DNA from 3 places in the Thalassospira permensis NBRC 106175 genome. Region 1 is predicted to be linked to each of the others. Evidence: riboswitches for the same ligand, from Rfam matches in the RefSeq annotation. Region 1 holds a riboswitch; each other region holds the start of a gene.
What was found. A riboswitch is a leader RNA that binds a small molecule or an ion and turns the genes downstream of it on or off. The one in region 1 is predicted to bind cobalamin.
Positions count from the first base shown of each region.

Region 2: it holds a riboswitch for cobalamin, as region 1 does, so the genes downstream of both, SMB34_RS00160 (methylmalonyl-CoA mutase family protein) here and cobU (bifunctional adenosylcobinamide kinase/adenosylcobinamide-phosphate guanylyltransferase) in region 1, are expected to answer to the same signal.
Region 3: it holds a riboswitch for cobalamin, as region 1 does, so the genes downstream of both, SMB34_RS14460 (ABC transporter substrate-binding protein) here and cobU (bifunctional adenosylcobinamide kinase/adenosylcobinamide-phosphate guanylyltransferase) in region 1, are expected to answer to the same signal.

Region 1 is NZ_AUNC01000012.1:256,721-261,033, forward strand. Features, by position in the region: gene cobT (nicotinate-nucleotide--dimethylbenzimidazole phosphoribosyltransferase) at 1-120, opposite strand, end outside; gene cobS (adenosylcobinamide-GDP ribazoletransferase) at 358-1,110, shown strand; gene SMB34_RS08390 (histidine phosphatase family protein) at 1,194-1,805, shown strand; gene SMB34_RS08395 (hypothetical protein) at 1,883-2,458, opposite strand; cobalamin riboswitch at 2,801-2,994, shown strand; gene cobU (bifunctional adenosylcobinamide kinase/adenosylcobinamide-phosphate guanylyltransferase) at 3,055-3,594, shown strand; gene cobW (cobalamin biosynthesis protein CobW) at 3,627-4,313, shown strand, end outside.
Region 2 is NZ_AUNC01000001.1:54,940-59,252, reverse strand. Features, by position in the region: gene SMB34_RS00175 (Lrp/AsnC family transcriptional regulator) at 1-423, opposite strand, end outside; gene phhA (phenylalanine 4-monooxygenase) at 566-1,456, shown strand; gene SMB34_RS00165 (response regulator) at 1,584-2,006, opposite strand; cobalamin riboswitch at 2,273-2,439, shown strand; gene SMB34_RS00160 (methylmalonyl-CoA mutase family protein) at 2,531-4,313, shown strand, end outside.
Region 3 is NZ_AUNC01000030.1:11,727-16,039, forward strand. Features, by position in the region: gene SMB34_RS14450 (ABC transporter ATP-binding protein) at 1-430, opposite strand, end outside; gene SMB34_RS14455 (FecCD family ABC transporter permease) at 427-1,434, opposite strand; gene SMB34_RS14460 (ABC transporter substrate-binding protein) at 1,476-2,516, opposite strand; cobalamin riboswitch at 2,728-2,923, opposite strand; gene SMB34_RS14465 (AraC family transcriptional regulator) at 2,979-3,896, opposite strand; gene SMB34_RS14470 (SDR family oxidoreductase) at 4,065-4,313, shown strand, end outside.

The sequences.
Region 1 (4,313 bases):
GGTCAATTGTGGCTCGCGCGTACTTACGGCTGCCTGTGCCTCTGCATCGACACCGGGCAATTGGGCCATCAGGGTGCGGATTTCATCAAGACTTTGGGGGGGATGCTTGGGATCGAACATGGATAATCTCCGGCTGGCGGACAAGGATGCAAAGCGTCTTCTGCTTGGCTTCTGTCGCGCCCATGATTAGTCTGATTGCGTGCGAAATGCCAGTTCGAATATCGGAACACACCCGTGAACAATGATCATAATCAAGCCGGAATGAATTTGCAAAACCTTGATGATGATCAAGTTGATGCCAAAAAGCCAGAAACCAGATCTGAATCAGAACCTCAGCCTGAAGCACCCCCCACGGGGATGCTTGCTGATTTTTGGCGTGCTCTTGCCCTGCTAAGCCGGATACCGGTTTTCATTCCATGTGACTTCAGCGCGCATGCGATGGCACGATCAGTTTGGTGCTGGCCGCTGGTTGGGTTGTTCATGGCCGGGATTGCGATCATTCCGGCCTACGTCATCGAGATTCTGACCGGCAATGTCATGATTACGGCCATTGTCGCGACTTTTACCTTGATCGCGTTGACTGGGGCGATGCATGAGGATGGCATTGCCGATTGTGCCGACGGGTTTGGCGGTGGATTGGACCGTCAACGCAAGCTTGAAATCATGCGTGACAGCCGGATCGGGACTTATGGTGTTGTTGCGCTTGTTTTATGCCTAGCGATGCGCATCGCCCTTCTGGATGCTGCGGGTGAAAGTGGCAGCATGGCCGCCATCCTGATTGTGATGGCGACACTATCGCGTGCGGCGATGCCGATCGTGACCTATGTGTTTGATCCGGCGCGTGAAGATGGTCTTGGCAAAAGTGCCGGGCGACCCGACATTAAAGTGGTGAGCGCGGGTATTGCCATCGCCTTGGTTCTGGTGGTGATTGTTGCGGGTGCGGTGACCGCGTTCATGTGTCTGATTGCCATGATGGTCGGGGCATCGGTTGTCGGATGGATCGCCCGACATCAGATTGGCGGCCATACTGGCGATGTGCTGGGCATGACTCAAATCATCTCCGAGCTGCTTGTCGGTATTGCATTTATCGCGATACTTCAGATTGCCTGATGATAAGATCATGAAAAGAACCGTTCAAAACCGAGCCCAAACCCGGATCGTATTTTTCGACCGCATTTTTCCTTGGGGGAAGAATGGACAAAGCAGTGACAACCCGTTGGTGGCTTGTTCGCCATGCGCCGGTTCTCAACCCGGAACGGCTTGTCTATGGCCGAAGCGACGTGCCGGTTGATCTTACCGATGAAAAGGCATTGCGTGCCCTGTCGCGCCATTTGCCAAACGACGCGGTCTGGATTACGAGCCACCTTTCGCGCACGCTTGATACCGCGCTTAAACTTCTTGAGCTGATGGATGAAAACATCCTGCCGACGCGTGAAACCGGCTTTGCCGAACAGCATTTTGGCGCATGGGAAAAGAAACACTGGAATGATCTGCCCAAAGGGGAAACCACCCGTTTCTGGGCCGATTTCGCGCGCCAGCATCCTCCGAATGGTGAAAGTTTCAGCGACGTTGTCGAACGGGTTGGGCCAATATTTGACCGGCTGACAAGATATTGGGCCGGGCGCGATATTGTGGCCGTTATTCACGGCGGGACGGTGCGCGCGGCCCTTGCCAATGCGCTTGGTCTGTCGCTTGAGGCGGCCTTATCATTTCATATCGATACGCTTGGCGTGACACGGATCGAACATATAACCGGCGTCGATCAGCCGGGCTGGCGGGTGGCCGGTGTTAATCTGCGTTACTGATTAAAGGGGGGCTGGGCAGTACCCATCTGCCGATACCCTGTGGGGCTTGAATGACATGCCACACAGGGTATCAGTTTTCAGGCGGATTTCCGTTGATCGGTTTCCTGCGCATCGACAAGCGCATATTCCGACAAAAAGCGATCTACCATATCGGCAGAGACATCGTATCTGCCACAGATTGACGCGATATCGTCGAGATAGGCTTCGTAGTAAGGAATAGGCCGGCTGCGCGATTTGCCGCGAAGCTCGTTGATTTCCGTAAAGTCGGATGCAAATTCCGGTGCTTCGATAACCTGAATGATCGTGTCGTCGATGATGGCGGCGGGTTTGCCTTTGTATTTCTTACCACAGGCTGAAAGCATTTTGCTGGCGGTCGGGATGGATATCCCAGGCTGGCCCAGAAGCAGTGACATTTGATCTTCGTCGAAATCGTCATTTTCGAACAATTCCACGAGTTTCGTCAGGTCACGGACCAGAAGCGAAAGCGCATTTACGCGGATGCCACGCGCATGCGACCAAATGATGGTCGCGACAACACCACAGGTCGGACGGCTGGCATAAATGTTTCGAACATCACGACGCGCCAATGATATTTCACCATTCACAGCATGATGTTGCAGGAATTCGGGAAAGGATTGATCATTATAGCTCAATCTATCCAGCAGCCCGCGCCACATGTCTTCGCGTGATACGGTCTGCCAGGTTGTTGATTTCAGATTCCGAATTCGTTGAATTTGTTCATGAATTGCCATTTGATCAGCAAATTTCCAATTAACCCCAAGAAGTTTTTCCGAAACCCTTTGCGGTTTCGGCATCCGGACTTTGTTTGTTTTGTAATGTCCGGCGGTCACGCGGGCGGCTTTTGTCGGCTCTGATCCATCGTGACAAAATTATGTTCTCCTAAAGAATAACCGCCGACAAGCAGTCAATTCTTACAAATACTGACCTTATGGCTAGGTCGGAGTTTGGGCTTTGGTCGTGGGAGCAAAGCTGCTAGGTTCGGCGCTGCCGTTTGGTGATGGGAAACCGGTGTGATGCCGGTGCTGCCCCCGCAACTGTAACGGGTTGGGTGATCCGGGTGATGTGATGTCACAAGCCACCGGTAATGTTGATTTGCAGACAACATGCCGGGAAGGCGGATTGCTTTCATGCCCGCAGCCAGGAAACCAGCCATCGGTATCCCTGTTCGTAAGGATATGGGGTAACGCAATCCGGCCTCGGTGGGAGGTCAAAGCGAAGGAAAGCGGCTATGACCCAGAATATGGCTGATAACAGCCAGCTTGCCGGGATCCATCTGATCCTTGGCGGTGCCAGATCGGGCAAAAGCCGGTTTGCCGAAAACCGGATCAACCATGCAGGCGGCGGTATTTATGTCGCGACCGGCCGGGCATGGGACGAGGAAATGGCAAATCGCATCGAACTTCACAAATCATCGCGCGGCGAGATATGGCAAACGATTGAGGAACCGCTTGATCTTTTCGGTGTCCTGTCTGCCTGCAATCGCGACGGCAGCAAACCGGTACTGGTCGATTGTCTGACGCTTTGGCTGACCAATCTGATGCTGGAAGATCGCGATATCGAGGCCGAGTTTGACCGGCTTTGCGACCTTTTGCCGGAGCTGGATATCCCAGTTCTTCTGGTTTCGAACGAGGTCGGTTTCGGGATTGTGCCGGAAAATGCCATGGCGCGCAGCTTTCGCGATCATGCCGGACGATTGCATCAACGGATTGCCGAGCTTGCCGATCAGGTGACGCTTGTGGTTGCGGGCATTCCGATGTCGGTTAAATAGATCAGAATTCATAGATTTAAGGGTAATTGAATATGGCACAGCTTGGAAAAATTCCGGCAACAGTGATCACCGGTTTTCTTGGTGCAGGCAAAACCACGATGATCCGCAATATGCTGGAAAATGCCGGGGGTAAGCGGATTGCGCTGATCATTAACGAATTTGGTGATCTGGGCGTGGACCGCGAAGTGATAAATGGTTGTGGCATTTCGGGATGTGCCGAGGACGACGTTGTCGAACTTGCAAACGGGTGCATCTGTTGCACGGTGGCCGATGATTTCCTGCCGACCATCAAGGGCCTGATTGATCGCGACACGCCGCCTGATCATATCGTTATCGAAACATCAGGGTTGGCACTGCCAAAACCGTTGGTCAAGGCGTTCAACTGGCCGGAAATCCGTTCACGGGTCACGGTAGATGGTGTGGTGGCTGTTCTGGACGGGGCGGCATTGCGCGACGGGCTGTTTGCCCATGATCATCATGCGGTTCAGGCCCAACGCGAGGCGGATGATAATCTTGATCATGAAAGCCCGCTTGAGGAACTGTTTGAAGAGCAGCTTCATTGCGCCGATATGGTGGTTCTGAACAAAACCGACCTGCTTACAGAAGCTGAAATTGCCAAGGTCGAGGCAGATATCCGGGCCGAGCTGAAACGCCCATCGGTCAAGATCATCGCGACCGCGCATTCGAAGGTCGAAAATGCTGTTTTGCTGGGACTTGGA
Region 2 (4,313 bases), on a different contig from region 1:
GCTTGACTGCACATCACGCACATTGGGCATCGAGAGCAGCTTGTGCGTCACGAAATCCCCAAAGCTTTCAATATCGCGCGCCAGCGCCACCAGAAGGAAATCCTGCCGCCCGGTCATCGCCCAACAGGACATGATCTGCGGCAGGTCGTTCATCGCCTTGGCAAAATCCTCCGCCCCTTCTTCGGTGTGGCGTTGCAGGCGGACCTGAATGGTTGCCAGCACGCCAAGCCCGGCCTTCCTGCGGTCCAGCAACGCCACCGTCTGGCGAATGATGCCCGATGCCTCAAGCTGCTTGACCCGGCGCAGGCACGGCGAAGGCGACATACCGACCTTTTCGGCCAGCTGCACATTGCTGATCGATGCGTCGCGCTGAAGGATTTGCAGGATTTTGATGTCGGTCGGGCTTAACAGCACATCGGTCATTTTTCGCCCTCAAAATGGTTTATACGGTCATATTTGATCAACCATAACGCATTTTGATCCCTATATCGCGCGAAAATGACATTTGAATTGATGTAAAATAGTCCATGCAGAAAGTCTCATCAGGGAGCAAACGAGGACCGCTATGGACCAGAACAAAAATCTGCGCGGCGATTACAGCCACATCAATGATGACTACACCGTGGCCCAGGACTGGGCATCCTATTCTGAGGCCGAACATGACCTTTGGCGCAAACTTTATGCCCGTCAGAAGGCGATCCTGCCGGGCTATGCCGCCCCCGATTATATCCGCAATCTTGAAAAACTTGATGCCGCCGACGGCATTCCGCATTTCGGTCGGGTCAGTGAGAAGCTCCATGCTGCCACTGGCTGGCACCTTGTCGCGGTGCCGGGGCTGGTGCCCGATGATGTGTTTTTCGATCATCTCGCCAACCGGCGTTTCCCGGTGACCGTCTGGCTGCGCAAGCCGGAGGAGATCGACTATCTCGTCGAACCCGACATCTTCCATGACTTCTTTGGTCATGTGCCGATGCTTTATGACCCGGTCTTTGCCGATTATCTGGCGGCTTATGGTGCCAAGGGCCCCGAAGCCATTGCCAAAGGCGGGCTCAAGAAACTCGCCCGCATGTACTGGTACATGGTAGAGTTCGGCCTGATCATGACCGAACACGGATTGCGCGCCTATGGGGCGGGCATGCTGTCATCGCAAACGGAAACCATCTATTCCGTCACCGATCCAACCCCCAACCGGGTGGCATTTGACCTCGAACGGGTTATGGCAACCGACTATGCCATTGACGATTTCCAGAAAACCTATTTCGTGCTGACCGACTATCAGCAGCTTTTCGATGCAATGGATACCGATTTTGCGGCCATCTATGACCGCCTCGCCCAGCGTCCAACCATCGATCCGTCGACCACACTTGCCTGTGATCGACTTTATCATGTCCACGGGGACGAGGATCACACGATTGCCATGCCATCGGGTGACCCGGCACAGCTTCGCCACGCCTGAGAAGGCGTTTGCTATTATGATATGAGCAATATGAAAAATCGGGTCGAACGGCATTTTTTTTGCCAAAAGACCCGATTTTTTGATTATTCACTAAAAATGAAAAATGCAGGCGATTGCCAAAAATAACTCAGCAATGGCTCATGGATTTATCGAGCGCCCGGTTAAGCTGCTCGATCACCACCATCGGGCTTGCATCTTTGCTGATAAAGTCAGCCGCGCCAAGGGCATCGGCCTGGGCCCGCGTATCGGCATCATAATGGGCCGAGAAGAACAGAACCGGCACCTCGACCGCGTTCGGGAAGCGGCGGCGAATCTCGCAAAAGGCTTCAAACCCGCTCATACCGGGCATTTCAAGATCCAGAATAATCGCGCGCGGATAAAGACCGTCCAGCTGGTCGATCAGATCGTCGGCACAGTCAAACCCTGCCACGTCATACCCGGCACGGCGCAAAACGGTTTCAAGGGCCGCTTTGGCGCTGGGGCTGTCGTCGGCAAACGCAACCAGACCGTCATGTATCGGTCGGGGCGGCACGGCGCTGAGCGCATTCATGGATGGCAATACTCCGAGATTTGGGACAGCCCCAATCTGGCAGATGAAAATGTCAAATTGGTTAAACCCCGCATTTTTTCCCAGAAACCATCACAATCCGGCCAAAGTATAATGGCAGCGGCACGCCATAATTATCCGTCCACTGATCCCGCCTTTGGCAGAAAACAACCATTTTTCAGGACGATAACGTTACGGAACGCTGATGGATGGTCGGAATATTGACCTAAATAGGTATTTCCATGCCTATTTACGTAATTATGGGCGGGTGCTATAAACACCGCCATGTCGCAGATGCGATATGGAAACATTCTTTCGGGAATTCGGTACGATCCGGCGCAAACCCGCGATCAAGGCCGAAGCTGCCCTCGCAACTGTAAATGCGCCGTTTTGGCGGTGCACAAGCCAGATACCGAAAGATGGCTCTGTTTCTGCCGGACCGGGCGGGGTGTACCGGGCGGAGGGAATCCGTTGTAAAATAGAATCGGCCCAGATCCGAAAAGATCCGACCGCGACCGGGAGAGAGCATGACAGACCCGTTAAAGCTGGCCTCAGAGTTTCCAGCCGCAGATTATGCGAGCTGGCGTCAACTGGCGGAAGCCGGGCTTAAAGGTGCATCCTTTGACAGGAAACTGGTCACAAGGATGCTTGACGGTTTCGCGATGCAGCCGCTTTACACCAACGACGATCAGGACGACGCAACCCGCCTGATCCATCAGGTCCTGTGTGCCGCCGTCGATGCCAAGGACGCCGCCAGCGGCTGGGACATCCGCCAGCTTCATGCCCATCCCGATCCCAAATCGGTCAATGCCGCGATTCTCGATGATCTGGAAAACGGCGCAACGTCGGTCCTGCTACGTCTGGATGCCGCCGCACGCACGGGCGCGGATGTCACATCGGGCGATGCTGGCATTGACGGCATTGCCATTCACTGCCTTGCCGATCTCGAAGCCACACTTGACGATGTCTATACCAACCTTGCCACCGTCGCGATCGATGCCGGTGCCGCCGCCATCCCGGCCGCCGCCATTCTGGCCGCACGCCTTGAAAAGGATGCGGAAAACAGCGCCGACGCGGATGACGATTTTGCAAGCGACGCCGCACCGGCCTTTAACATCGATCCGATTGGCACATTGGCCGCAACAGGCAGCCTTCCGGTTTCCGCCGATGATGCGATCAAACAGGCCGCCGATATTGCCGCCGATCTGATCGACCGTTTCCCGCATGCCACCGCCATCACGGTCAATGGCGCGCCGTTCTGTAATGCCGGTGCGACCGATGGGCAGGAACTTGCCTACCTGCTGGCAGGTGGTGTCACCTATCTGCGCGCCCTGACCGATACCGGCATGGTGATTGATCAGGCGGCGGGTGCGATTGCGTTCAATGTTGCGGTCGGCACCGATTTCTTTGCCGGGATTGCCAAACTTCGTGCGCTTCGCCTGATGTGGAGCCGTGTTCTTTCGGCATCGGGTGTGGATGACGCCACCATCACGATCAATGCCGTATCGGCCGAAATGGCGCTGTCGAAGGTTGATCCGTGGGTCAATATGCTGCGCACCACCGTCACCAGCTTGAGCGCCGGTCTGGGCGGGGCTGATAGCGTTATCTGCCTGCCCTATGATCATCTGATCGGCCTGCCCGATGGCTTTGCGCGCCGCATTGCGCGCAATACCCAACTGATCCTGCAGGAAGAAAGCAACGTTCACCGTGTGATCGACCCGGCGGGCGGTTCATGGTTCATCGAAAACCTGACCCGCGAACTGGCATCCAATGCCTGGGGCCGGTTCCAGTCACTTGAAGCCAAGGGCAGCATTATCAAGGCCCTTGCCGACGGGTCCCTGCAAAAAGAGATTTCCGAAATCTGGCAGACCCGCGAAAGCCGCGTTGCCACCCGGCGCGATCCGCTGACCGGCGTGTCGGAATTCCCCAACATCACAGAGGCCAAAGTCACCTGCGATGCGCCAGACCTGACGACAATTCGCAAGGAAGCCAAAGCCCGCCAGACCGGGTTTAAGGATGCAATCGGCATCAGCCTTGAGAATCTGATCACGGCGGCCAAATCCGGTGCAACCATCGCACAGATGTATGAAGCCCTTTATGGCAAGGCCGCGGGCACAACCATCGATCCGCTGCCAACCCATCGTCTTTCGGAAAGTTTCGAAACCCTGCGCGATCGTGCCGATGCCCACAAGGCATCAACCGGCAAACTTCCGCAAATCTTTCTGGCCAATCTGGGCCCGGTTGCCAAACATACCGCGCGCGCCATGTTTGCCCGAAACTTCTTCGAAGCTGGCGGGATTGAGGCGATCC
Region 3 (4,313 bases), on a different contig from region 1:
TTTCACCGCCCGAAAGCGTATGCCAGAACCGGTCGGCCAGATGGGTCATATCAACATCGCCGAGCGCACGTTCCACAATCGCATCATCGCGTTCCGACCAAGGCGACAGCATGCTGAGATAAGGTGTGCGTCCCAGTGCCACCGCCTCGCGCGCGGTCAGGCGGTCCGTGGTGTCGGCCTGCTGTTCGACAAAGCCGATCTGCCGGGCCAGTTTGCGACGACCATGCTTTTTCATGTCCTGCCCTGCCAGCATCGCACGCCCCTGATCAGGTGGACGAATACCGGCCAAAACCGACATCAAACTGGTTTTGCCCGATCCATTCGGCCCGATCAGGCCCAGAAACTCGCCCGGTTCCACCCGGAGGGAGACATTTTTGATGATCTTGCGAAAACCGGCAGACCAGACGATATCGCGCAGTTCCAAACTCATCGCAAAATCCTTCCGTGACACAGGATCAGGGCAAAGGCCGGGGCCCCGACAAGGGCGGTAATCACCCCGATTGGCAAAACCTGCCCCGGAACGATCACGCGTGAGATGACATCGGCACAGACCAGAAACAGTGCGCCAATCAATGCCGATAGCGGTAATAGCAGCCCATGACGCGTTCCGACAAAAAAGCGCGCGGCATGCGGGATCACGAGCCCGACAAAACCGATGGAACCAACGATACTGACCATTACCGCGGTCATCATCGCGGCTGCGGCAATCAGGATCGCATAAACCCGCCTGACCGGCACACCAAGCGATGCGGCGGATTCACGACCAAACGTAAAGGCATCAAGTGCGCGTGCATGCCAAAGACACACGACAAGCCCGACAAGAGCCACGGGTAAAGCCAGCCACACATCGGGCCAGCGCACGCCGCTAAGATTGCCCAGAAGCCAGAACATGATGCCACGCGCCTGTTCGGCACTGGCCGATTTGGTGACAATGAAGGATGTCAGGGCATTGAACATCTGCGATCCGGCAATACCTGCCAGAATGATCGCCCCCGTGCCGCGCCCGGCCTGTAACGCCAGAAGGGTCACAAAGGCGAATGCCGCCACCGCGCCGATAAATGCGCCAAGCGACAGGGAAAGCATCCCGGCCCCAAGACCTAGGATCACGATGCTGACCGCACCGGTCGAGGCACCGGCTGAAATGCCCAGCAAGTAAGGATCGGCAAGACTGTTACGCAAAAGCGCCTGCAAGACCGCACCGGAAACAGCAAGTGCCGCCCCGCAACTTGCAGCAACAATCGCGCGGCTAAGTCGGTAGTTCCAGATAATACCGGCATCAATCGCATCCACCGGATACCCGGCATCCCACAAATGATTGGCAATCGTATTGATCACCGTGCCCACCGGGATCGCTGTTTCGCCCACCGATGCGGCAACCGCCAGAACCGCTGCCAGCAACATCAGCGCGGCAAATGCCACGCTGATGCGTTTCATGAAAACGGGGCTGGAAATGATATTCCCGATCATTGGCCCGATCACTGGGTTGCCTCGAACGCCTCGATTGCCTTGGCCAGGGTTTCAATGCCGTCGATTGTCCGCATGGTCGGGTTCATCGACTGGGCATCCATGACGACGATATTTCCGCTTTTGACCGCATTCATCTGACGGGTTACCGGATCGGATTTCAGGAACTGCATTTTCAGTTCCCAGTCATCGGCCGGAAAACGACGACGATCCATTTTGCCAATCACAATGATATCGGGATTGGTTCGTGCGATGGTTTCCCACCCGACTGTGGGCCATTCATCGTTACTGTCGATGACATTCTCCACACCAAGGATCGACATGACATAGGCCGGTGCGCCTTTCTGCCCGGCAACAAACGGATCAACATCGATTTCAGCACTGGAGAACCAGAACAGTGCCGAAATTCCCTTGCCATTCACGGCGGCCACTTTTTCGCGCGCAGCCTGTTCGCGGGCTTTGAAATCGGCAATCAGATCTGCGCCGCGTTCCTCGACATCGAAGATTTTCGAAAGGTCGGCTATCCCCTGATAGATCTGATCCATCGAAAAGGCATCAATCCGCGTTCCGTCACCGCCCGTGGTGTTGTCCTTACCGACGCAATCGGCTGGTGCGGTATAGACCGGGATTGAAAGTTCAGCAAACTGGTCAATCGTTCCGACCTTGCCATTCGGGCCGATATGCCATTGGAACTGGGTTGTGACCAAATCGGGTTTCTGGCCGACCACACTTTCAAAGCTGGGATCGTTGTCTGCCAGACGCGGAATGGTGGCGTTGACGTCGCGAAACTGTTCCTGCACCGGACCAAGCCATACGGCCGTTCCGACCACCCTGTCCGCCAGTCCCAGAAGATAAAGCAGTTCCGTGCTGCTTTGGCCAAGCGATACGACACGGTTCGGAGCCTGATCAAAGGTCAGGGTTCGACCACAATTTTCCAATGTAAGCGGATATTCCGTGGCAGATGCGTATTGTGCGAAAGAAGCCAGTCCTGCAGCAAACACCCCGACTGCAAAAACCTTTTTGTTCAGTTCAATCACTTTGCGTCCTTTCATGGATATGCTGATCGGGAATTTCATTTCCCGACCGGACATACCAAACCAATAAACGTTATGTTATAACATAACATCAAAGTTGCTATGGTCAAGGGACTGGCTAAAGTGCTGAAAAATGGCGGGAAATGCCGGGATCCAAGGGCGGTCCAATGGCTTTCAGCCCGCCCGGAACGGTGACATATACCGACATCCTCCGGGGCACCCCGCCCGGTCCGTCGTATTCATGTCAGCAGGTCTCCTGGCTCGCGGGTCGTTGTGTTTTCCTGCCTTCCCGGGAAATATCCCAGTGGCTTTCAGAAGGAAACACTCACCGCCTACAGTTGCGGGGGCAGCTTCGGTTAACCGTCTTCACGGACGGCTTCGAATTCCCTTTATCCTTATCGGATACTGACATCTATCGGTGTCACATAGTCACGAAGGCCGGTCAAGCCAATTGCGAATAAATCGCAATGATTACAATTTTCAATAGGCGTTCGCCGCCGCCGTGCCATCGCCGCCCAGCCGCCCAAGGATCGCCGAGACATCGCGCATCGGTGGCGCGCCAAACATGCGGGCATATTCACGGCTGAACTGTGATGCGCTTTCATATCCGACTTCATAGGCCGCGGTTGCCGCATCCTTCATTTCGGTCAGCATCATCTGGCGCGCCATCGTCAGGCGAAGGCGTTTCTGATACTGAAGCGGGCTCATGGAGGTTACCTGCTTGAAATGATGATGGAAGGAAGACGGACTCATATTCGCCTGTGCCGCCAGATCATCGACCCGAAGCGGTGCGGCAAAATCGTCCTTCATAAGGCGGATGATCTTGGAAATGCGTTGCATGTTGCTGCCGCCCATGCCGATTTGCGCAATACGGCCCCCCTGAAGGCCGCGCAGAAGGCGATAATGCACCTCGCGCAGAAGCATCGGCGCCATCACGGAAATATCGTCTTTCTCATCGCACAGGCGCAACAGGCGCATCACGGCATCCAGCAAGGTATCGCTGGCGTTATCGACATGAAGACCGCAATCGCTTTCGGATGCCGAGCCGACCTGAAGATCAATCTGGGTGACAAGATCGCCCAACATCTGACCATCCAGTTCAATCGACAAACTGCGATACGGAAGTGCTGCACTGGCATTTGTCACACAGCCGACAATCGGCAGGTCGACCGACGCCACCAGATACTTTCCGGGCGCATAACTGAAAACCGCCTCGCCCAGAGTGACCTCTTTGGCACCTGACGCGATAATGCAAAGGCATGGCTTGTAGATTGTCGGAACTTTCATCGACGGCCCGGTCGCACGATACAGATGCACCGCCTTTACCGGCGTCTCGGCAACACCTTCGCCTTCGCAGTATCTGTCAATCAGTTCAGACATCTCTTCAAACACAGGCATCACCAAACTCCTTTGTTTCTCTAATATGAACTATAGCAACCAGAACCATCCTGAAAAGCGGTTTTCACCCTGCCTGGAGAATCAGGCAATTGATCAAGAGTTCTGTGTATTCATCAGGCCACCATTTGCAATCACAGTAAGCGCCATGATCCAGACAAGGAGGATGTCATGTCGCTTATGTCCAACAATGTTGAAAACAAGGTTGTCGTCATTACCGGTGCCAGCAGCGGAATTGGCGAGGCCACGGCAAAACTTCTGGCCGAAAACGGTGCAAAGGTCGTTCTTGCGGCCCGACGCACGGCAAAGCTTCATTCCATCGTCGCCGAAATCGAGGCCGAAGGCGGCACCGCCACATGTCGCGCGGTTGATGTCACCGATGCCGACGACGTCGAAGCACTGATCTATTTCGCCAAAAAC